Regions from separate parts of the Agrobacterium sp. GW821-FHT14E08 genome, predicted to be linked through region 3. Evidence: riboswitches for the same ligand, from Rfam matches in the RefSeq annotation. Region 3 holds a riboswitch; each other region holds the start of a gene.
The links. Region 3 has a riboswitch for cobalamin ahead of nrdH (glutaredoxin-like protein NrdH). Riboswitches for the same ligand answer to the same signal wherever they lie in the genome.
Positions count from the first base shown of each region.

Region 1: linked by a shared signal. The riboswitch ahead of bluB (5,6-dimethylbenzimidazole synthase) and the one ahead of nrdH (glutaredoxin-like protein NrdH) in region 3 are both predicted to bind cobalamin.
Region 2: linked by a shared signal. The riboswitch ahead of AC1ROR_RS04520 ((2Fe-2S) ferredoxin domain-containing protein) and the one ahead of nrdH (glutaredoxin-like protein NrdH) in region 3 are both predicted to bind cobalamin.

Region 1 is NZ_JBXAPJ010000001.1:1,132,782-1,137,833, reverse strand. It holds gene AC1ROR_RS05615 (NAD+ synthase) at 1-486, shown strand, start outside; gene AC1ROR_RS05610 (glyoxalase superfamily protein) at 740-1,117, opposite strand; gene AC1ROR_RS05605 (TolB family protein) at 1,310-2,140, shown strand; cobalamin riboswitch at 2,328-2,510, shown strand; gene bluB (5,6-dimethylbenzimidazole synthase) at 2,608-3,321, shown strand; gene AC1ROR_RS05595 (chymotrypsin family serine protease) at 3,402-3,824, opposite strand; gene AC1ROR_RS05590 (DUF2865 domain-containing protein) at 3,896-5,002, opposite strand.
Region 2 is NZ_JBXAPJ010000001.1:919,456-924,507, forward strand. It holds gene AC1ROR_RS04515 (ABC transporter substrate-binding protein) at 1-1,268, opposite strand, end outside; gene AC1ROR_RS04520 ((2Fe-2S) ferredoxin domain-containing protein) at 1,285-2,076, opposite strand; cobalamin riboswitch at 2,168-2,361, opposite strand; gene AC1ROR_RS04525 (chloride channel protein) at 2,615-4,396, opposite strand; gene AC1ROR_RS04530 (MBL fold metallo-hydrolase) at 4,418-5,052, opposite strand, start outside.
Region 3 is NZ_JBXAPJ010000002.1:820,903-825,954, reverse strand. It holds gene AC1ROR_RS12740 (ATP-binding cassette domain-containing protein) at 1-73, shown strand, start outside; gene AC1ROR_RS12735 (nucleoside triphosphate hydrolase) at 70-699, shown strand; cobalamin riboswitch at 833-1,056, shown strand; gene nrdH (glutaredoxin-like protein NrdH) at 1,313-1,534, shown strand; gene nrdI (class Ib ribonucleoside-diphosphate reductase assembly flavoprotein NrdI) at 1,546-1,944, shown strand; gene nrdE (class 1b ribonucleoside-diphosphate reductase subunit alpha) at 1,956-4,118, shown strand; gene nrdF (class 1b ribonucleoside-diphosphate reductase subunit beta) at 4,135-5,052, shown strand, end outside.

The DNA of each region.
Region 1 (5,052 bases), on a different contig from region 3:
GGCTCGATGGTGGTGACAACGGGCAACAAGTCGGAAATGTCGGTGGGTTATGCCACGCTCTACGGCGACATGAATGGCGGTTTCAACCCCATCAAGGACCTCTACAAGATGCAGGTCTATGCCATTTCCAGCTGGCGCAACGGTAATGTGCCGCCGGGCGCGCTCGGCCCTTCCGGTGAGGTGATCCCCGCCAATATCATTTCCAAGGCCCCATCGGCGGAATTGCGCCCCAACCAGACCGACCAGGATTCGCTGCCGCCCTATCCGGTGCTGGACGATATTCTGGAATGCCTTGTCGAGAAGGAAATGTCGGTCGAGGAGATTCTCGCGCGTGGCCATGATGTGGCGACGGTGCACCGGGTGGAGCATCTGCTTTATCTTGCCGAATACAAGCGCCGGCAATCGGCGCCGGGCGTGAAGATCACCAAGAAGAACTTTGGGCGTGACCGGCGTTACCCGATTACCAACCGGTTTCGGGATCGGTGATTGACGGAAGGCGCTGGTAGCGGATGTTTTGCTCGGCGTTGCCGCTCGTTTCTTCTCCCCGCCGGGGAGAAGGTGGCCCGAAGGGTCGGATGAAGGGGCAACGTTGCCGTAACTCACTGCCCTTGCCCCCTCATCCCGCTGCCGCGGACTTCTCCCCGGCGGGGAGAAGAAACAAGGGGCATGCGCTCGGTCCACAACGAACCTTCGTGTTTAAACAAGCGGCGCGGAGAAAACCCCGCGCCGCCCACTCATCTCAAATAGCCTGCCCCACATCGATGCGATTGCCATCGGGGTCTTCAAACACAAAGGCGCGCAGGCCGTAATCCTTGTCCTGCAGGCCCTTGATGATGCGCAAGCCCTGGCTCTTGCAGAGCGCATGCAGCGCATCGACATCGCTCACCATCATATGCGCCACATTGAAGGGCGCTGCCTTGTGGCTGGGCTGCAATGTCAGGTGCAGCTCGGCATGGCCCTGTTTGAGGATCATGAAACCGACAGGATTGCCGTTTTCGAAGGTTTTTTCGAAGCCTAGAACACCGACATAAAAATCATGGGCCTTTTCGATGTTTTTGACAGGAAGCATTGCGGCGATCCGCCCGAAGCGGATGCGGTGATCGGCGATGGTATTCATCGCGGAACCTCGGATCTGGGAGAAACGGCAAGGGTCACGGACGGTGCCGGAGCGCTGGCGTTTTTTCCGGTTTGAATTTGCAGGACGGTGCCTGCCGCCCTAGGATCATAATCATGGCGATGGCGGATGCAAACGGAATGTCTGCATTGCCGGGCGCTTTGAGCGAGAACACGGACACGCCCGGGAGGCAGAATGCGCAGCTCCATCGAAATCTTCAACATCCGCACCCGGCAGATGCGGGTGGTGTGGCAGACGCCTGATCTATTCGAAGCGCCGAACTGGTCGCCGGATGGAAAATACCTGCTGCTGAACAGCGAAGGGCTGCTTTACCGCCTGTCCCTTGCCGGTGATGCGTCGCCGGAGAGGGTCGATACCGGCTTTGCGACGCTCTGCAACAATGATCACGGTATTTCGCCGGATGGATCGCTTTACGCCATTTCCGACAAGGTGGAATTTGGCAAGAGCGCCATCTACCTCATGCCCTCGGCGGGCGGCGCGCCACGGCTGATGACGAAGAACCTTCCTTCCTACTGGCACGGATGGGCTCCGGACGGGAAAAGTTTTGCCTATTGCGGCATTCGCGATCAGGTCTTCGATATCTATTCGATGGATATAGCAAGCGGCGTCGAGACGCGGCTGACCCATGGCGAGGGCCGCAATGACGGGCCGGATTATTCGCCAGACGGCGAGTGGGTCTATTTCAATTCCAGCCGCACGGGGCTGATGCAGATCTGGCGCGTGCGGGTGGATGGTTCAGCCGTCGAGCGGATCACCGACAGTTCCTATGGCGACTGGTTTCCGCATCCGTCTCCGAAAGGTGACAAGGTGGTGTTCGTCTCCTATGACGGCGATGTCTTCGACCATCCGCGTGACCTCGATGTGCGGGTGCGGCTGATGGATATGGATGGCGGCAATGCCGAAACACTGTTCGAGCTTTTTGGCGGGCAGGGCACGATGAACTCACCCAACTGGTCACCGGATGGGGATGAGTTCGCCTATGTTAGGTATTTCCCTGTGGCGTGATCTATTCTTCTTCCGTCATGCCGGACTTGATCCGGCATCCAGCCGATGCGCGTCTGCGCGTCGAAAGGCCTCTTTTCAGCCCAGAGACTTGGGTTGTCTGGATGTTGCTCAAGGCGGGTACGACGGTGTGCCATGGTCACATTGCCGCACGGTCCTGCAAGACACTTGCCTTCGCAAGCCTTCTTGCTCATAGCTTTCTACGTCAGGTGCCCGCCGGTTGCGGCGGGAGAATCGGGAATCCGGTGAAAGACCGGAACGTGCCCAGCGCTGTGAGGCGGATGCCCTTTTCACAAGCCACTGAAGCAGTTCGGGAAGGCGAAAAGGGCGGATGAAGCCGAGTCAGAAGACCGGCCTGACGGGATAGACTGAACCGCGTGGACGGCGGCAGGTTGTTGAAGAGGCGTGTCGTGCAGGCGAAAACCGGTATGGTTTCAGCACAGCCGCGCCCGCATTGTTGGGGATAAACGATGCCGATTGATCCGTCCGCCACCGGTTCATTGCAAGCCGATCCGTTCGATCACGCGCTTTCACCCGCCCGGCCGTTTTCCAGCGAGGAACGCGAGGCGATCTACCGCGCCATTGAAAGCCGCCGTGACGTGCGTGACCAGTTCCTGCCCGATCCTTTGCCGGAGGAGGTGGTGCAGCGCCTGCTGCGGGCTGCGCATTCCGCTCCCTCCGTCGGCTTCATGCAGCCGTGGAATTTCACGCTCGTTACCGATGGCGCCGTGAGGCAGGCCGCCTTTGTGGCCTTCAGCCGCGCCAATGAGGAGGCGGCGGCGATGTTTACGGGCGAGCAGCAGACGCTCTACCGTAGTCTCAAGCTTGAAGGCATCCGCAAGGCGCCGCTGAGCATCTGCGTCACCTGCGATCCGACGCGTGGCGGCAAGGTGGTGCTGGGCCGCACCCATAATCCGCGCACGGATGTCTATTCCACCGTCTGCGCGATCCAGAATCTCTGGCTTGCGGCGCGTGCCGAAGGCATCGGTGTCGGCTGGGTCAGCATTTTCCACGACAGCGACATTCGCACCATTCTGGGCATTCCCGACCATATCGAAATCGTGGCCTGGCTGTGCCTCGGCCGCGTCGATGCGCTTTACACCGAGCCGGAACTGGCGGTGAAGGGCTGGCGGCAGCGTGTGCCACTGGAGGAGCTGGTGTTCCGCAACCGGTGGGGTGGGTGAGCGGCTTTCGCTTTGGGGTCACCCTTCCCGAATGAGCGTTCGGAAAGGGTGGTTTTCCATCTGTCAGGCGTTTTTCATCGTCAGACGACGGTGCAGTTGAAAAGATTGAGGATGGGGTGGATGGGGCTGGCGAGGCTGATCGTGCCCTGGGCGCTTGCGCCCCAAAACAGCCCGACGACGTTGTTGCCCGCCGTGTCGATCACGGCGCTGCCGCTATCGCCCGGCTGGCTGAAAACCTCGCCGGCGCGGCGGGGTGATATGCCGATCTGGTTGCGCATGTTCGGCTGCTGCACATCGTAAAAGCCGGAAACGACGCCATTGGTGATGTTCGTCGTCACCCCCGATTTCGTGACATTCATGTTGAGTGCCGCAACGGCTGCTCCCACCGGTGAGGGAAGGTTGTAGATCGCGCCGATGGTGGCGAGCCGGCCGTTTGTGGGGCTGGCAACGGCCGCATCGACGCCATAGCTGGTTCCCTGATAGACGATGTTGCCCCTCTGCAAGGCGACGATCCCGCAGGGATGCGGCGCTATCCGATTGCGGTTGCCACCCGGCTTAAAACATCGCGGCGCCTCTATTGCTGCGGCTGTATGCCCTTCAACGCCGGGTTTTTGAGGTCGATCCGGCCTGTCTGGTCGGGCAGGAATTTCGGGCCGATGACGCGGATCCTGCTGTCGTTCGGGTCGTAGTCGCGTTCGGGAACCGGTTGTTCCGGCGGCTTTGCGGCCTGCTGCTGCTCCGCGGGTTTCGGAGCCTTGTCGCCTTGCGGTGATGGGATGGTGGTGATGCCGGAATAGGGTTTTTCGGCTTCCGGCCGGGCGGCCTCTTCCTGCTTTTGCATTTCTTCGTGATAGGCGGCCATGTTGCAGGCGCAGCCCGGCGCCTTTGCCGAGGCATTCCTGTAGGCGAAGGCGGTCGGCAGATCCTTGTAGGGTTTGCCGGTTTCGGCAGACACCATATCGGCGGTTTCCTGATCCGTCATGGAGTGGAAATAAAGCTCCGTCTCAGTTCCCGGACACATTTTCTGGCATTGCTCCGCCTGGGCGCGGAAATCGAGCGGCGAGGCGTTGGACGCAATGGGGAAAAACGAGCCGTCGCAGGTGCGCACGCAGAGTGTTCTAAGCCCGCCCTCGGCGGAGGCGTTGGGGTAGGGCGAAAGCCCGGCCTGTCCCGGCTGATTGCCCTGCTGGCGGAAGGCGTCGGGATAACGCGTCACATCGGGCGAGGGCGGCGGCAATTGCGTTTCCATTTGCGGCACGGTGCTGCAGCCATTGGCATCGAGGGCGGCGAGAATACGCTGGCGCCTGACGTCGCCGCCATTGTCACGCGCGGCAGCCATGGCATCGTCGCGGTCGCGGATGATGGCATCGCGTTCGGCTTCGGCATCCACCAGCGCATCGCCGATCTCGGCGCAGAGCCCGGCATTGGGGCTGCCATAGACGATGACGCTGCCGGATGAGCAGCCATAGCTGCGCAGGTCGTTCCTGATCTTGCGGATGACGATGTTCTGGCGGGCGAGCGCATTGGCATAACGCCGCACCTCGGCCGTATTGCCGATGACGCGGGGCGGCTCGCGCAATTGCGCGTAGAGCGTATCACAGACCTGATCCGCGAAAGCGGCGGCCGGGGCGACGAAAACAAGGGGAAGCAGGATGCCGATGATGCGGCTGCGGCGGGTCAATTGTTCGATCCGTTCGATGTCCCCGGCCGGTGGCAGGGGCGTTATACTTC
Region 2 (5,052 bases), on a different contig from region 3:
TATTTCGAATAGTTGAGCGAAGCACCGCTGCGCAGCATCGAATTGAGGAAAAAGGCCGGATCGCCGTTGGGCGCGGTGTGCTGCGCCCAGAGCGCGATATCGAATTCGCCCGCGGCCGCCACATCCTGAATGTTTTCCACGACCTTGGTGTCAAGCGCGATACCGACCCTGGCAAGCTGCGCCTTCACGACAGGCAGCATGGTAACAAGGTCCGGGCGCTGCGGATAGGTGATGGCGAGAAGCCGCAACGGCAAGCCGTCCTTTGTGCGGTTCCCTGCCCCGTCCTTGACCCATCCGGCGTCATCAAGAAGCGCTTCGGCCTTCTTGATGTCGGTCGGCCGCGGCTGCTTTCCAGCGAAGGGGAAATAGGCGGCATAAGCGCCGGTGGCCGGCTCACCGCCATTGATCGCGGCAGCCAGCTCCTTGCGATCGAAAGTCAGGTCCAGCGCCTCCCGCACTTTGATGTCGGTGGTAATCGGCCGCTTCGTATTGAGGAAGGCGAGATATTGATAACCGACCGGGAAGGACTTGATCGTCAGGGCCGGATTGGTTTCCAGCCGTTTCACGACTTCCGAGGGCAGTCCGAAGGCGAGGTCCAATTCGCCAGCCTCCAGCGCAAGTGTCATGCTTTGCGCGTCACCGAACCTGCGGAAATCGACCGGGGAGCGGGAAGCCGCATCGGCGAAATTGGCATTCGGCGCGAGTTTCAGCGATGTATCTGCCTTGAAATCCGCAATCTGATACGGCCCGGTGAAGAGAGCGCTTCCATCGGCGGCCGGCGTATAGGCGACGAGCGGCCACTCCGCAAATAGCGCCTGCAGGAAGGACACCGGTTTCTCCGTCGTGATATCGAGCGTCAGTGCATCGACTGCCTTGAAGCCAAGCTTTCCACCTGTCGCAAGCGCCGCCTTGTTGGTTGCGAAAGTATGCTCAAATCCGGCCGCAAGGGCTGCTGCCGTTACGGCAGAACCATCGGAGAAGGTCCGGTCCGGTTTCAGCGTCACTGTCCAGGTCAAATCGCCGGTACGTTCCGCTTTCTCGGCAAGGTCCGGCACAAGCCGGCCCTCTTTGTCGACGGTAAAGAGGTTCTGGCCCACTCCATGACTGACAAGAGCCCAGCCATTGGAGCCCTTTGCGGGATCAAGGCCACTTGTGATGTAGGTGGCGCCGACGCGCAAGGGTTCGGTGGCAAGCGCATCGGCCGCCACGCCTGTGATGAAAGCCGCGAGCCCGGCTGCTGCCAGACGCGAAAAGCTCTTTATCGGCATTTTGTTTCCTCTCATGCTATTCGGAAAGATTGCGCAGCCGCTGTTTGCGGCCGGTCGGGTGATAGGCGAAGTCCTCGACGATACGACCACCAAGCAGGTGTTCGGCAACGATACGATCGACGGCCTCTTCGGTGACGCCGCCATAATAGGTACCCTCAGGAAAGACCTGCATGACCGGCGCAAGGTTACAGGGGCCGAGACAGGTCGATTTGGCCGTCATGGTGCCGTCGCCCGTGACCCTGAGTTTCAGCCGTTCCTGCTGGTTGCGCAGATGCCCCCAGATGGCGTCCGCACCGGCTGAATTGCACGGGGCACCCTGACAGACGAGCACACGGCGCTTTTGCGCAGGCACCAGCGACCCCTCGCCTGCCGGGCGCACCGACGGTGAAAGATCGAGTTCCTTCGCCGTTTCGGCAAGGTCTTCGATAAGAAGCGTCATCAGGCTGCTTGCGGTCGGGCTCGCAGTTATCGACAGCGAGGGCCAGGGGCGTGGGTCCGCTGCCCGCCATCGTTTCAGGGTCTTGGTCAGCCAGTTTTGAAAGCTCGGCTCCAATGGCAACATGAGCGGCACGAGAAGGAGATTGCCGAAACCCTCATCGATGAGCGCGCCGAGCGCTTCGCGCAAGGACGGCGTGCCCTGCTCGGTGAATGCGATGCGAACGGTTCTCGCGCCGCACAGCTGCCCCGCCAGCGCCGCAAGACGCTGCATGTCCTGATGCGGCGCCGCCGCGAAAGCCGATTTGGCGACAAGCAGCACGGCGTCGGGCTGAGAGGGCTCTCGATAGGTTGGTTGGATCTCGGTTGTCACAATGCCTCATTCACGAGGCGGCGACGAAAATGACGGGCCTCCGGCATCAATGCCGGAAACAGCCATCATTCCCATGGCACCCCCCGACCACGGAATTACAATATGTCAGGCAGGTCTCCTGGCTTGCGGGTCAAAGCCACCTCACCCGTCTTCCCGGCATTTCTGCCAGTGACATCGTGGGCGATTGGCTCACCGCTTACAGTTGCGGGACAGCTCCGGGTCTTCACCGGATTCCCTCTTAGCTTCCACCGGGTGACGGAAGAACCATGACGGAGCGAACCTACACTGCCGCAGGCCGCTGTCAACCGCCTGCGCCGCAAGTGAACACGCTACGCAAGTCTCCTTCGTCCAATCGATTGTTACGTTATAAAGTTACATAAACGCAGTTTTATTTGCTGGTCAACCCCATGTTTTACGATGTGGTACCGAATTGGCTCACCCACAGCCGTCACTGCGCGGAAACCAAAAATAAAACGGAAGATATAATCAATAAAATATATAATTATATCAATACTTAAAACAAAAAACATAAAGTAATTTATAATTCACCGGAGGCCTCGCGGCGTCGCAATTCAAGCTCTTCACTGTAGCGCCTGAGCGTGTGGCTCTCCGTCAGCAGGCCAACCGGGCGGTTTTCTATCTTGTCGTTGACGACAACCAGCGCTTCGCTTTCCGTGGCATCGAAAGCGGCTGCCGCCTGCCGCGCATTCATCGTCGGCAGCAGCACGTCATTCTTGTAGTGCAGATAGGTTTCGAGGCTGATCTTGCTCGGGTCGCGATCCATCGGGTCGGCGTAGATTTCCGGCACGAGGACGATGCCGGCATAGCGCCCGTCATCATGCGTCATGATCACACGCTGCGTCGAACCCAGTGGAAACTTCTCCTTGAAGGCCGGAAGCCCCATGCTGACATTGGCCTTGCGAATATCGGCGCGCATCATCTTGCCCACGGTCAGGTCGCGGATCCAGCCAATGTCATGGGCGCTGCGAATGCTTTCGCCTCTGAGGTGAAAGCGCCAGGTGGCGAAGGAGTAACCGAAGGTCGTGCGCACCACGAGCGAGGTGGTGATGACGGCGGCAAGCACCAGAGCCGTGATCTGGAAGTCTCCGGTCAGTTCCAGCGCCAGAAACGTCATCGTCAGCGGACCGCCGATGATGGCGGCGGCAAAGGCGCTCATGCCGATCACGGCATAGACGATGGGCGCTGTCGCCCCATAACCGATATAGGGGGCGCAGAGCGCGAAAATCTTGCCGAGCAGCGATCCCATGAACAACGAGGCGAAGAACAGGCCACCGCGGAAATTCGAACCGATGGAAACGGCGCTGGCCGCCGCTTTCAGCAGAAACAGCCCCGCCAGCCCGTAGATCGTCAGTTCGGCATCGATGTTGAGATGCAGCGCCCCATGTCCGCTCGAAAGCACCTGCGGTGATATCAACGCAAGGGCGCCCACAGCCACGCCGCCAATGGCTGGACGAAGCCAGCCTGGAATAGCACTTTTGCGCGCAGTCTCCTCGATGAAGGACACTGTTTGCATGAGCGCGATGCCAATCGCCGCGCATACGACGCCAAGAAAGATGGCGGGTACGTAGTCGGCGGGCGTCACGCGGCTGGCATCGACGATATCGATTGAGAGGCCATGGCCGCCTATAACCCCTATGACGGTCGTCGCCACCAGCGCCGAGACGATGAGCGGGGCAAGCGTCACGACCGTATAGGTGCCGATGATGAGTTCGATGGCGTAGAATGCCCCGGTCAAAGGTGCGTTGAAGGCCGCCGCTATCGCCCCCGCTGCACCGCAGCCGACGAGGATTCGCATGTCCCCTCGCCGCAGCTTCAGCTTGATGCCGATCTTGGAGGCGACACCGCTGGCAATCTGCGTATAACCGGCCTCAAGCCCCACGGACGCGCCGAAACCGTTGGACACAATGTTCTGCACGCAGACGATGATGCTGTCCGTGAGCGACAGGCGGCCGCCATGCAGCGCATTCGCCTCGATCGGGTCGACCATGGGTTTCTTGCGGGTCTTTGACAGAATGAAAATGATGAGGCCGAGCACGATGCCGCCGATGATTGGCCCCACAAGCACGATCCACCCGGACAGATCGCTGCTGCTCAGCCGCTCGACACCGAAGACCAGCACATGCAGCGCGGTGCTCAGGGCGCCGATCAGCGCCACCAGTAACCCCGCTGCGATGCCGATGAGAACGGAAAGAGCCACCAGCCCCAGTTCGCCGCGCCGGAACATCGCCCGCAGGCGGCTGGCGCGCAGATTGTCGAAAAAGCTCGCCATACTGGGTGCACGGAAAGGCCGGGTCGACATGCTGTTCCTTTTCAGGCGGTACTAGGGCGCTTCAATCTCGATCTCGACTTCGAAACGCATCTGATCGTAAGCCGGTTCAACATGATCAGGCGTTTCACGCATCACCGTGTCATAATCGAGCGGAATATGCATATGGGTCAAGATCGCCCTTTTGGGGGCAAATCTTTCGATCCAGCCGAGCGCCTGTTCCAGCGAAAGATGGCTGGGATGATAGCGGTGCTGCAGCGCGTCGATGACGAGAATATCGAGACCGGCGAGTTTTGGCAGGGTCTCAGTCGGAAAATCGCTGACATCGGTGCAATAGGCGATATCGCCGATGCGGAAGCCGAGCGAATGCACGTCGCCATGCTGCTGCATATGCACGTTGAAAGGTATCGGCCCACCTGCCCCCTCGACGATCAAGGGCGCATCGATATCGGCGATGATCCGCGGTTCGACGATGGGCGGATAGCTGCTGCCCGGCGGTGTTTCCAGGCAATAGGCGAACCCGTCCCAGATGCGCGCCATGGTGACGGGATCGGCATAGATCGGAATGCGGTTTTGCTGAATGGCGAAATAGATGCGCAGATCGTCGATGCCGTGCAGATGGTCGGCATGGGCATGGGTATAAAGCACCGCATCGACCGCCTCTACCTTCGCGGCGATCATCTGTTCGC
Region 3 (5,052 bases):
CTATTCCATGTCGGATGCTGTCGCCTTCATGACGGGCGCCAAGGAAGCGCCGAAGGAAACGCTTGCCGCATGACGCTGAAGCTTGAAACGATCGCCGAAGACGTTCTTCGGCGGGCAGAAGGTAAATCCCGTTTTATTGTCGCCATTGCCGGTCCCCCTGGGGCCGGCAAATCCACGCTGGCGGATGCCCTTTGTGATACTTTGCTCGCACGGGGCGAAACGGCCGCCGTCCTGCCCATGGATGGCTTCCATATGGACAATGGCATCCTTGAAGAGCGGGGGCTGCTGCCGCGAAAAGGCGCGCCGGAAACATTCGACGTGCGCGGTTTTCTCGATATCGTCTCCGCCGTCCGCAAAGGCGGGCAGGAGGTGCTTGTTCCGGTTTTCGACCGCTCCTGTGAAATCGCCATAGCGTCTGCCCGGGCGATTGCGCCGGAAACACGCTTTATCCTCGCTGAAGGCAATTATCTGCTGCTGGACGAGGCGCCATGGACAACTCTTTCCAAAAGCTTCGACCTCACCATTTTTGTAGGGCCGTCCGTCGATGTGCTGGAGGAGAGGCTGCGGAAAAGGTGGCAGGGCTATGGTCTCGACGAGGCTGAGATCCACGCCAAACTTTTCGAAAACGATCTTCCGAACGGAAAAAGGGTGATCGAAAACGCCCGTCCCGCCGATATCCGCATCGATATCTGGGAATAGATTAACGCTTTTCTCTGTTTGGACGGCGGCACGCATGTGCCGTTAAGCCTTTGTTGACCATGTGTTGAATCTTTTTGATCCACAGGGTGGGGCTTTTGTGTGTCTATTTATTGACGCGAAAATTTCCTCATATACTATATGTGGTGTTCGAGGTTCTTCCGATTCGCAAGGATTGGGAGCTAAGACGGGAATTCGGTGCGTAACGCCATTATGGCGGAGCAAGGCCGAAACTGCCCCCGCAACTGTAAGCGGTGAGCATCGTTCCGATTTGGGTCACTGGGGTCAAAAGCTCCGGGAAGGCCGGAATAGATGTTGTGACCCGCAAGTCAGGAGACCTGCCTTGAGCGCAAACGTCCACGGGCGGGGTGTCCGGAGGAAGGTGTATGACGCAAATGATTTGCGTGCGCCCTTTTCTGCCCCCTCCAGAACTAGCTTCGGGGTGAAGTCATGCCAGTGCATTTGTTTGAGTTGCTGCGCTCGTCGGCGTAGAGAGTGATTTTACGCGGCTAAAAGCCGCGCGCGCCCACCCTAATGACAGATCCATCGCCGCCCGATTGCGATTGCAATCGGCAATGTTGAGCCGTGTCCGAAACCGGTTTCGAGAGAGGAAATTATGACCGTCACCGTTTACAGCAAGCCCGCCTGCGTCCAATGCACCGCAACCTATCGCGCCCTCGACCGCATCGGCGTCCCTTACGAGATCATCGATATCTCCGAAGATACGGATGCGCTCGATCACGTCCGCGGTCTCGGTTACATGCAGGTTCCCGTGGTCGTCGCCGGTGAGCGCCATTGGGCGGGTTTCCGGCCGGATATGATCGGCTCGATCAGCTGAGGCGGCGGGCGATGGGCCTGATCGTCTATTATTCCAGCCGCTCTGAAAACACCCATCGTTTCCTTCTGAAACTGGGACGGCGTCTGTTTCGCCTGCCGCTCGGCGCGGAGGAAGATGTTCCCCATGTGTCCGAGCCCTATGTGCTGGTCACCCCCACCTATGGGGGCGGCGGCACCAAAGGGGCCGTGCCAAAGCCGGTCATCCGGTTTTTGAACGAGCCCTCCAACCGAAATCTCATTCGCGGCGTCATCGCGGCGGGAAACACGAATTTTGGCGCAGCTTTCGCATCCGCCGGAGATATCGTCTCGCGCAAATGCGCGGTGCCGTTTCTCTATCGCTTCGAGCTTCTCGGCACGGAGGAAGATGTCGCCAACGTCAAACATGGATTGGAACGATTTTGGACACGCTGACCTCGAGCGCCATGCGCAAGGACGCCAAACAGCCGGTAGCTGCAAGCCAGAAACCGGTTGATACGGGACTGGACTACCACGCGCTGAACGCGATGCTGAACCTTTACGATGAGAACGGAAAGATCCAGCTCGACAAGGATCGGCTGGCCGCCCGGCAATATTTCCTCCAGCACGTCAACCAGAACACGGTGTTTTTCCATAACCTCAGGGAAAAGCTCGATTATCTGGTGACGGAGGGATATTACGAACAGGAGGTACTGGACCAGTATTCCTTCAATTTCGTCCGTGACCTCTATGACGAGGCCTATGCCCGGAAGTTCCGCTTCCCCACCTTTCTCGGCGCTTTCAAATATTACACCTCCTACACGCTGAAGACATTCGACGGAAAACGTTATCTGGAGCGTTACGAGGATCGCGTCTGCATGGTGGCGCTGGCCCTTGCGCGTGGCGATGAACAGCTTGCCCGCGATCTGGTCGATGAAATCATTTCAGGCCGCTTCCAGCCGGCAACGCCGACATTCCTCAACGCCGGCAAGAAGAGCCGCGGTGAACTGGTCTCGTGTTTTCTGCTGCGTGTGGAAGACAATATGGAGAGCATCGGCCGCTCCATCAATTCGGCCCTGCAGCTTTCCAAGCGCGGTGGTGGTGTGGCGCTGTCCCTGACCAATATTCGCGAATTCGGAGCGCCGATCAAACAGATCGAAAACCAGTCTTCCGGCGTCATTCCTGTCATGAAGCTATTGGAAGACAGCTTTTCCTATGCCAACCAGCTCGGCGCGCGCCAGGGTGCCGGCGCGGTCTATCTGCATGCCCACCACCCGGATATCATGCGCTTCCTCGATACCAAGCGCGAAAATGCCGACGAGAAAATCCGCATCAAGACCCTGTCGCTCGGCGTGGTGATCCCCGATATCACCTTCGAACTCGCCCGCAACAATGAGGATATGTACCTGTTCTCGCCCTATGATGTGGAGCGTGTCTATGGCGTGCCGTTGACCGAGATTTCGGTCAGCGAAAAATATCATGAAATGGTCGCCGATAGCCGCATCCGCAAGAAGAAGATCAAGGCGCGCGAATTCTTCCAGGTGATCGCCGAAATCCAGTTCGAGAGCGGTTACCCCTACATCATGTTCGAGGATACGGTGAACCGCGCCAATCCGGTCGCGGGCCGTATCAGCATGAGCAATCTCTGCTCGGAAATCCTGCAGGTCAGCGAAGCGAGCGAGTTCAACGCCGATCTGTCCTATAGCCATATGGGTAAGGATATTTCCTGCAATCTCGGCTCACTTAACATCGCCTCGGCGATGGACTCCGCCGATTTCGGCAAGACCATCGAGACATCCATCCGGGCGCTGACGGCCGTGTCGGACATGAGCCACATTTCCTCCGTTCCTTCGGTGGAAAAGGGCAATGATGCCAGCCACGCCATCGGGCTTGGCCAGATGAACCTTCACGGTTATCTGGCGCGTGAGCGCATCTTCTACGGTTCCGAAGAAGGCGTCGATTTCACCAATATCTATTTCTACACCGTCACCTACCACGCCATCCGCGCCAGCAACCGGCTGGCCGTGGAAAGGGGTCAGAGCTTCAGGGGCTTTGAGAACTCCAAATATGCCTCGGGCGACTATTTCGACAAATATACCGACCGGGAATGGTCGCCCGCGACGGAAAAGGTCCGTGAGCTGTTCGAAAAAGCCGGCATTGCCATTCCAACGCAGGAAGACTGGACAGCGTTGAAGCAGGACGTGATGGCATCGGGTCTCTATAACCAGAACCTTCAGGCTGTGCCGCCCACCGGCTCGATCTCCTATATCAACCACTCCACCTCCTCCATTCATCCGATCGTCTCGAAGATCGAAATCCGCAAAGAGGGCAAGATCGGCCGCGTTTATTATCCGGCTTCCTATCTCTCTAATGACAATCTCGAATATTATCAGGATGCCTATGAAATCGGCCCTGAAAAGATCATCGACACCTATGCGGCCGCGACCCAGCATGTCGATCAGGGCCTGTCGCTGACGCTGTTTTTCCGCGATACGGCGACGACGCGTGATATCAACCGGGCGCAGATCTACGCCTGGAAGAAGGGCATCAAGACCATCTATTACATCCGTTTGCGCCAGATGGCGCTGGAAGGCACGCAGGTTCAGGGCTGCGTTTCCTGCACGCTCTGAATTGAGGGACAAGACAATGAACATCGCCGTAAAACCCGCGTCCCGCATCCGCGCGGTCAACTGGAACCGTATCGAGGACGACAAGGATCTCGAAGTCTGGAACCGCCTGACCTCGAATTTCTGGCTGCCGGAAAAAGTGCCGCTCTCCAACGACATCCCCTCCTGGGGAACGCTGAAGCCGGAAGAACAGAAACTGACAATCCGTGTCTTCACCGGCCTGACATTGCTCGACACCATCCAGAACGGTGTCGGCGCCGTGCGCCTGATGGCGGATTCGGCAACGCCGCATGAGGAGGCGGTTCTCTCCAACATCTCCTTCATGGAGGCCGTGCACGCCCGCTCCTATTCGTCGATCTTCTCGACGCTGTGCCTCACCCCTGACGTGGACGACGCCTATCGCTGGTCGGAGGAAAACGAATTCCTGCAGCGTAAATCCGCGCTCATCATGCGGGAATATGACAGCGGCGATCCGCTGAAGAAAAAAATCGCCAGCGTGTTTCTGGAAAGTTTCCTGTTCTATTCCGGCTTTTACCTGCCGATGTTCTGGTCAAGCCGCGCCAAGCTCACCAATACGGCGGACCTGATCCGCCTCATCATCCGTGATGAGGCCGTGCATGGTTATTACATCGGCTACAAATTCCAGCGGGCGGTGGAGCGTCTCAGCGAAACGCAGAGACAGGAGATCAAGGATTTCGCCTTCGATCTCCTGCTCGAACTTTACGACAACGAGGCAAAATATACCGAAGACCTCTATGACGGCGTCGGCCTGACGGAGGACGTCAAACAGTTCCTGCATTACAACGCCAACAAGGCCCTGATGAATCTGGGTTATGAAGCGCTGTTTCCGGCCGAGGCCTGCCGGGTCAATCCTGCAATTCTCTCGGCGCTCTCGCCCAATGCCGACGAGAACCACGACTTCTTTTCCGGTTCCGGC